Regions from separate parts of the Microbacterium sp. NPDC079176 genome, predicted to be linked through region 2. Evidence: predicted binding sites of a transcription regulator. Region 2 holds the regulator's gene; the other holds the start of a gene.
The links. The regulator LexA, encoded in region 2, represses DNA repair genes until DNA is damaged. The targets are predictions, from matches to a motif close to TCGAACANNTGTTCGA.

Region 1 (4,420 bases), 110 kb from region 2:
CTCGATGGCCGCGAGCATGTCGGTGTCCAGGTCGTTGGTGGGCTCGTCGAGGATCAGCACGTTGGGCTGGTCGAGGAGCACGAGAAGCAGTTGCAGGCGGCGCTGCTGACCTCCGGAGAGATCCTTCACGGGGGTGGAGAGCTGCGCCGAATCGAAGCCGAGCCGCTCGAGGAGCTGGCCCGGCGTGAGCTCCTGCGCCTTCGAGCCGGATCCCATCGTGTACGAGGTGCGCAGTCGCGAGATCACGACACGCACCGGCTCGCGTCGGACGTCCTCGAGTTCGTCGAGGCGCTGCGTGAGCGTCTTCACCTTCACGGTCGTGCCGCGCTTCACACGGCCGACGGTGGGCTCGACGGTTCCCGAGATCAGGCCGAGCAGCGTCGATTTGCCGGCGCCGTTCACACCGAGGATGCCGGTGCGCTCCCCCGGTGCGATGCGCCACTCGACGTCGCGGAGGACTTCGCGGGTGCCGCCGTCGGCGGTCGGATAGGTCACTCCGACGTCGAGCAGGTCGACGACGTCCTTGCCGAGACGAGAGACGGCGAGCGACTGCAGGGAGACCTTGTCGCGGATCTCCGGCACGTCGGCGATGAGCTCGTTGGCCGCATCGATGCGGAACTTCGGCTTCGCGGTTCGCGCGGGCGCCCCTCGACGGAGCCACGCGAGCTCCTTCTTGGCGAGGTTCTGGCGCTTGGCCTCGGTCGCCGCCGCCATGCGGTCGCGCTCGACGCGCTGCAGGATGTACGCCGCATAGCCGCCCTCGAAGGGCTCGACGATGCGGTCGTGCACCTCCCAGGTCTCGGTGCAGATCTCGTCGAGGAACCACCGGTCGTGAGTCACGACCATGAGCGCTCCGGAGTTCGGGCTCCACCGCTTCTTGAGGTGTCCGGCGAGCCAGGTGATGGCCTCGACGTCGAGGTGGTTGGTGGGCTCGTCGAGGGCGATGACGTCCCAGTCCCCCGTCAGCAGCTTGGCGAGTGACACGCGTCGGCGCTGGCCTCCGCTGAGGGAGCCGATCTCCGCATCCCAGGGCAGGTCCTTCAGCAGTCCCTCGATCACGTCGCGGATGCGCGGGTCGCCAGCCCACTCGTACTCCGGAGTGTCACCGACGACCGCCGCGCTGATGGTCAGGTCGTCGCTGAGGGTGTCGGCCTGGTCGAGGACGCCGATGGTCATGCCGCCTCGCACCGTGACGCGGCCCGAGTTCGGCTCCTTGATGCCGGCGAGCATTCCGAGGAGGCTCGACTTGCCGTCGCCGTTGCGGCCGACGATGCCGATGCGGTCACCTTCTTCGATGCCGAGGGTCACGGAGTCGAAGACGACCCTCGTCGGATATTCGAGATGAAGGGCTTCTGCCCCGAGAAGATGTGCCATGTCACTCCCCAGGGTAGTCGCGCGGTCTGGGTGACCCGGTCAGCCTCCTGTCACGGCTGCCTCGTCATCCGGCACCCTGCGCACGAGCGCGCCGGCCGAACAGCTCCGGGAGCGACGCCGTGAACTCCTCGAAGTGGCTGTACCAGACAGTGTGCGCGGCTCCGGGGATGCTGCGCACGTCGATGCCGTTCGCCTCGAACCGGGCGACGTCGGCGGCGGTCACCCAGTCGCTCGGGTCGGCGCGGACGATGATCGACCCCGGGTCGGGAAGCCACATGTGATCGCGGCCGCAGGAGACGGATGCCATCGTCGTCGGGTCGAAGCGGCGGGCGGCGAGTGCCTCGATCTCGGCATCCTTCTCCGAGTAGAACGGACGCGAGGCACGGAGGTTCTCCGGCGACTGTCGCGCTTCGCGATCGCGGGCGTACCGCTCGATGAGATCGTCACGGTCGCTGCCGCCGGGGAGGACGAGTGCGGCATCGACATAGATGCCCGGTTCAGGTCGGAGAAGCGGGGCCGCCTGTGCGAGCACGCTCGCACCGAAGGAGTGTCCGACGGCCGCGAGCGGCCGCCCCGGGGCGAGACTTCGGACGGTCTCGACCACCGACGATGCGGCCCGCTCGATCGTCAGACGCGGGTCTCGCGGGGACAGACCGTGACCGGGGAGATCGATCGCCAGCACACGGAAGCCCTGTGCAGCGAGCACCGGCATCACACGCCACCAGCTGTCGGCCGAGCCCATCATCCCGTGGAGCAGAACCACCGCACGAGGGCCGTCGCCGACGTCGACGGCGTGAAGGAGCATGACCTCAGTGTCGCATGAGTCATCACTCTTCCGGGATCATGTCGGTTCGGGAATGTCTCGAAGCTTCGTTCGAATGTCGGTGGTCCGTGATCTACTCGGAGACATGACAGCACTGCTCGACGCGACGGACACGCCGATCTCGTCACCGCGTTGCAAGTCGCAGAGGCGACATTGAGCAGCATGAGCGCCGCGCGCGACGGGCTACTGGCGATCGCCGGTCGGCTCGCGGTCGACATCGCGAAGCAGGGGGATCACCCGGACCGGGGAGACCATTCGATCAGGACCATCGCGGCCGAGATCGGAGCCGTGCAGCATGTCAGCGATCGCACCATCGAGCGCCGGATGGCGGCGGCGGAGCTGCTGGTCGATCGGTTCCCCGCCGTCTGGGCAGCACAGGGAGCGGGGCGGATCAGCGCCGCGCACTCCCGTGTCATTGTCGACGCAGGTTCGGGCCTCGAGTCGCCCGATCACCGCGAGGCATATTCCGCGGTGATCCTTCCGCTGGCGGAGGTGGAATCGCCGAACCGACTGCGCGCGCTGGCGCGCCGTGTGGCCGAGCGCTTCGCTCCGACGACAGTGTCGGAGCGGCATCGTCGCGCCAGATCTCAGCGGCGAGTCTGGGCGACGGATGGCGAAGACGGGATGGCAACGCTGCACTCGCACGCGCCTGCCGCGCTCGTCCACGGCATGTTCGACCGTCTCTCGCAGATGGCGCACGCACTGCGCGTCGAGAACCTTCGCGCGAAGCGGCGGGCGGCTCGCGACGGCGATGAGTTCGAGGCGGATGATCGGACGGTCGACGAGATCCGCGCCGACCTGCTCGCCGACCTCGTGCTCAGCGGCCAGCCGACCGGGCACGACAGCGAAGACGGACTGCTGGCGGCCATCAGTGCGCGCATTGAGATCACCGTTCCGGTGACGACCCTGATGGACGACGATGCGCACGAGGGGTCGGGTGCTCCGGATGCCGAGGCGGCGCCGCCCGCCGAGCTCGACGGCGTGATTCCGATCGACGTCGATACCGCGCGCCGATTGGCCGGGCAGACGAAGGGATGGGAACGGGTGCTGACGCATCCGATCACCGGTCGCGTCCTCGCCGTCGACCGATACCGACCGAGCCGCCACCTGCGCAGGCACCTACGGGCAAGAGATCAGCGATGTCGCTTCCCGGCGTGCGGAGTGGCGGCGCGGAAATGCGACCTCGACCACCACCATGCTGCCTCGACGGGTGGCGCGACCTGCGAATCGAACCTGGCATCGTTCTGTCGCCGACATCATGTTCTGAAACATCACACGCCATGGCAGGTCGGGCAGAAGCCCGGCGGGGTCATGGAGTGGACGAGTCCCATCGGGCGGACGTACATCGACACTCCCCCTGCACCGAACACGGTGATCTTCACCGAATCGGATGCCGTGCGCGCGCCGTTCTGAGCGGAGACGTTCGCGCTGGCGCGGACCTGTGGAGAAACGCGACGCGAGCCTGGCCGATTTCACTACGGTGGCGCGGTGACTCCTCCTCCATTGCGCCCCTTGTCCGTTCTTGCGATTCGTCACGGCAGAGGCCGTGGTGCGGCAGTTCCACGGTTGGGGGCGCGCATAGTTGCTGTCGCCGTAGTGGCGTTGGGGGTTGGCGCTCTCGCGGGATGCACCACTGAACCCGAGCCCGCCCCTACGCCCACCGCGGCCTTCGCCAACGAGGAGGAGGCGTTCGCTGCAGCGGAGAAGGTGTACCGGGCGTACAACGAGGCGTTGAACGACCGGCGCAAAGGAGTATCCGGCGCTGATCCGCAGCAGTACCTCACCGGAGTCGCACTGGAGAGCGATATCGACGGGCAAAACGTCCTACGCGCGGAGGGCCTTCGAATTGAAGGCACTGCCGAGGTGACTTCGTTCGCAGAGGAATCCGCCGAGCTTCAGACCGACCATCCGCGTGTAGTAGGTCTGGTCTGCATTGACGTTTCTGGGGTCTCGCTCATGAGCGAGGCCGGTGTGAACGTGACTCCGCCCGAGCGTGGCGACATAGTCGCCCAGAGGGTTGAGTTTGTTGTTTCGACAATGTCTCTCGTTATTGCGCACGAGGCGACCGCGGAGACGACGACGTGCTGACAGCCGGAGCAGCATTGTGCATGGCCACCGTGATCTGCGTTTCGGTCTCAGTCCCCGCGCCTCGGGTCGACATGAGCTCATGCACCGGCGAACTGGCCTCCGTCGGAGTATGCGGCTCGACTGATGGTTCCTCCC
Region 2 (4,420 bases):
ATGCGGGGTGTACCCCAGCGCCTCGAGCGTCGCGGAGATGCGATCCCGCTGCTCGACGATCTCCTCGACCATGCCGAGCATCACGTCGGAGTTGCGCAGAGCGGCGACGGCTGCGGCCTGCGTGAGAGCGCTGAGGTGGTACGGCAGGCGCACGAGCCGCAGAGCGTCGATGAAGGCAGGATCCGCGGCGAGGTACCCCACGCGGGCACCCGCGAAGGCGAAGGCCTTGCTCATCGTGCGGGAGACGGCGAGCCGCGGTCGTCCCTCGAGAAGGGTCAGAGCCGATGCCGCGTCGTGCGGCGCGAACTCCTGGTACGCCTCGTCGACGACGACGATTCCGTTCGACGCCTCGTACACGGCTTCGACGACGTCGAGGCCCAGCGGCGTGCCTGTCGGATTGTTCGGAGAGCACAGCAGGATGACGTCAGGATCGACATCTCGCACCTGCGATGCCGCCTCTTCGGGGGTGATCGTGTAGTCGGGCTGCCTGGTGCCGGCGACCCAGCGCGCTCCGGTGCCCTTCGAGATCAGCGGATACATCGAGTAGGTCGGGGCGAAGCTGAACGCCGTGCGGCCCGGCCCGCCGAACGCCTGCAGAATGTGCTGAAGGACCTCGTTCGACCCGTTGCCCGCCCAGATCTGAGCCGGTTCGAGACCATGACCGAGGTACTCCGCGAACCCTTCCCGGAGCGTGGTGAACTCGCGATCCGGGTAGCGGTTGACATCGCGGAGCGCGACCGCGATGTCGTCCAGGATGTCACTGGCGACCGCGTCGGGAACCGGATGCGTGTTCTCGTTGACGTTGAGTGCGATCGGAAGAGGCGCTTGCGGCGCTCCATAGGGCGTGAGCCCTCGGAGGTCGTCGCGAAGAGGGAGGTCGGCGAGTGATGCAGTCACCCTCCCCATGGTAGGCCGCCTTCGCTACACAGACGCTCGTGGTGACGGAGTGTGAACGCGCTTCCGCGCCGCACCGCTCGATCGAACGGCCCTCACGGGTTCATTCCGAATACTGCGCCGGAATCGCCAGCTCCTGGCCGATCTGCAGCTCGCCGCCGCGCAGCAGGTTCAGACGCGTGATGTCGCCGATCACGTCGCGCGGATCCGCGCCGGGGGCCACGCTCTCGGCGATCGACCACAGCGTGTCGCCGGGCATCACCGTCACCGTCGCGAACGATGCCGTGGCGGTCTGTTCGCCTGAGGCCATCGCACTGCCGCCGCTGAGTGCGGCGAATGCGATCCCGGCTGCGAGCGGCACGGCCGCGACAGCGAGAACGACACGTCGACCGCGCGCCGTCAGCTTGAGCCGCGTCGCCGGACGAGCCGGAAGGACTGCTGCACTGCTGAAGGTGATGGTGCTCATGTCGTGCTCCTCTGCATCTACCGCGTGCGCGGTGAAGTTGGCGTAGCGTTCGCATTCGCGCCTCGGCCGGGAGCCGTGAATGCGAAGCTACGTTCCGAAGTTATCTTCGAATTCGAACATCTGTCAAGCGTTCTTCGAAACAGAAGTCCGGGAATCGTCCGACACGCTCGAACAGATCTTCCACTTCGGCGCGATTCTCGGATACGGTTTCGATGTCAACACCCCACCACGGGCCTCCGACATTCGAACTGAGACGCCGGAATCGCACACCTGAGGAGCACCATGAGCGACATCTCCGCCCCCGACGCCGACGTCCCGCGCACCCGTCGCCGCAAGAGCCTGAGTCCCAAGCAGATGGCGATCCTCGAGGTCATCCAGACGTCGATCAGCCGTCACGGGTACCCGCCGAGCATGAGAGAGATCGGCGACGCCGTGGGCCTCAAGTCGCTGTCCAGCGTGACCCACCAGCTCGGCCAGCTCGAGCTGAGCGGATATCTGCGACGCGACCCCGGCAAGACCCGTGCCATGGAAGTGCTCATCGACCTCCCCGGCACCAGCGGAGAGAATCCCGCCGATGTGGCGACCCCCGTTGGCGATGCGGCGCTCGTGCCGCTCGTCGGCCGCATCGCCGCAGGTGTCCCGATCACCGCCGACCAGCAGGTCGAGGAGATCTTCCCGCTCCCCCGGCAGCTCGTCGGCAAGGGCGACCTGTTCATGCTCAAGGTGTCCGGCGAATCGATGATCGATGCGGCGATCTGCGACGGCGACTGGGTCGTGGTGCGGTCGCAGAGCAGCGCCGAGAACGGCGAGATCGTCGCCGCCATGCTCGACGGCGAGGCGACGGTGAAGGTTCTCCGTCGACGCGACGGCCACACCTGGCTGCTGCCTCGCAACTCCGCATTCGAGCCGATCCTCGGCGACGAGTCCGTCATCCTCGGCAAGATCGTCGCCGTGCTGCGCGCGGTCTGACTCCCCTCCCACCCTGCCGGTGACGGCGGGCGTCGACGCACCATAGGCTCGAACCATGTCGTCGCCGTTCGGTACCTGGACCTCTCCGTTCACCCCCGACCGGATCGCCGCGTCGTCTCCGCGGATCGATGGCAGCGCCTTCGTGGCTGACGAGATCTGGTGGGGTGAGTCGATCCCTGCCGAGGGCGGTCGCCTGACCGTGCGAAGTTCGACGGGTGCCGAGATCCTTCCCGCGCCATGGAGTGCTCGGTCTCGCGTCCACGAGTACGGCGGCGGGGCGTGGACCGCGGATGCCGACGGCACGCTGTACTTCGTCGATGCCAAGGATCAGCGCGTGCACCGCATGCCCCGCGGCGGTGTCCCCGTTCCTCTGACACCCCCGGGCCCGGCGCACGGCGGTCTGCGTCTGCAGAGCGGCCGCCTGTTCGCCGTGCGGGAGGATCTGTCCGTCTCCCCTCACCGACGCGCCATCGTCGAGATCCCGACCGACGGGTCGGCATCCGACCGGCCTGCGCTGTTGAAGACCCTCGTCGAAGGCGAGTCGTTCTACGCCCATCCGGCACTGTCTCCCGACGGTTCTCGTGCAGCGTGGGTCGAGTGGTCCGGCGATCGGATGCCGTGGCAGCGAGCGTCGTTGGTGATCTCGGACGGCACCGCGCGCACAGAGCTGTCCACTCGCGCCGCGCTGCAGCCCGAGTGGACGGCTGACGACGAGATCGTGTACTCCGACGATCCCTCGGGCCGCTGGGCTCTGCACCGACAGCGTGTCAGCGGAGCCCAGGCGGTCGGCACGGCGGAGCAGATCATCGACGACGACGCCGACACGGGATACGGCCTCTGGGTGCTCGGCAATCGCTGGTACCGCCCGCTCGCCGACGGTCGCGTCGTGGCTGTGCGCACGAACGGTCGCGACCGGGTCGTCGTCATCGACCCCGACGGCAGCGCCCACCGCATTCCCCTCCCCGCAGACGGCCACGTGAGTGTCGACGATGTCGCGGGCTCCCGCGTGCTGCTCTCCGGAAACAGCTCGACGACAGAACCCGGGGTCTGGTGCGTCGACGTCGACACGGGTCGCGTCGAGGCCGTCGCGGGAGCTGCGCCGACCGATCCTGCGTGGATGCCGCCCGCATCCGAGGTCCTGGTCGACGGCTCGCACGGGCCCGTCCATGCCTTCGCGTACCCGCCGACGAATCCCTCGGCCCACGCTCCGGCCGTGGATGACGAGCTCCCGCCCTACATCGTGCTCGTCCACGGCGGCCCGACCGCGCATGTGACCGGCGCGGCGTCCGCCGCCGTCGCGTTCTGGACGAGCCGCGGCATCGGCGTGCTCGACGTCAATTACGGCGGATCGACGGGCTACGGCCGTGCGTACCGCGAACGGCTGGACGGCGGATGGGGCGTGGTCGACGTCGACGACGTGATCGCAGCGGCCCGCGGCCTCGCCGATGCCGGGCTCGCGGATCCCGCCCGCATCGCGATCAGAGGCGGCTCGGCGGGTGGTTGGACAGTGCTCTCGTCGCTGGTGCGGGGAGGGACGTTCGCCGCGGGGATCAGCCGATACGGAGTGGTCGACCTGCGGATGCTGAGCGCGCACTCCCACGACTTCGAGGCGCACTACATCGAGGGGCTGGTGGGTCCGCTGCCCGAGGCGGAGGCACTCTACATCGCGCGTTCGCCCCTGACACACGCCGACCGGATCGACGTGCCGGTGCTGCTGATGCAGGGTGCGGACGACCGTGTCGTGCCACCGGCACAGTCCGAGGCGATCCGCGATGCGCTGGCGACGAGTGGTGTGGAGCACGAGTACGTGCTGTACCCGGGTGAGGGCCATGGCTTCCGGTCGAGCGAGACGATCATCGACGCCCTCGAGAGGGAGCTCGCTTTCCTCGGACGCGTGTTCGGATTCACGCCCGCGCGCTGATCACTCCCCCACGCGGTTGCGCAGGCGCATCGCGCGCTCGGCTTCGCGGGTGTCCTGACGCTCGCGGAGGGTCTGGCGCTTGTCGAACTCGCGCTTTCCCTTGGCGAGAGCGATCTCGACCTTGGCGCGACCGTCGGAGAAGTACAGCTTCAGCGGGATCAGCGTGTAGC

Region 1: a site for LexA is predicted at 2,237-2,252, ahead of AB0P11_RS09735 (DUF222 domain-containing protein). Genes of this name have one in related genera too.

What each region holds. Positions count from the first base shown of each region.
Region 1 covers NZ_JBFBLM010000003.1:477,019-481,438, reverse strand. The annotation lists gene AB0P11_RS09745 (ABC-F family ATP-binding cassette domain-containing protein) at 1-1,374, opposite strand, end outside; gene AB0P11_RS09740 (alpha/beta hydrolase) at 1,439-2,179, opposite strand; gene AB0P11_RS09735 (DUF222 domain-containing protein) at 2,360-3,610, shown strand; gene AB0P11_RS09730 (hypothetical protein) at 3,710-4,285, shown strand; gene AB0P11_RS09725 (hypothetical protein) at 4,357-4,420, shown strand, end outside.
Region 2 covers NZ_JBFBLM010000003.1:587,857-592,276, reverse strand. The annotation lists gene AB0P11_RS10300 (histidinol-phosphate transaminase) at 1-906, opposite strand, end outside; gene AB0P11_RS10295 (LysM peptidoglycan-binding domain-containing protein) at 998-1,360, opposite strand; gene lexA (transcriptional repressor LexA) at 1,643-2,329, shown strand; gene AB0P11_RS10285 (prolyl oligopeptidase family serine peptidase) at 2,385-4,250, shown strand; gene smpB (SsrA-binding protein SmpB) at 4,251-4,420, opposite strand, start outside.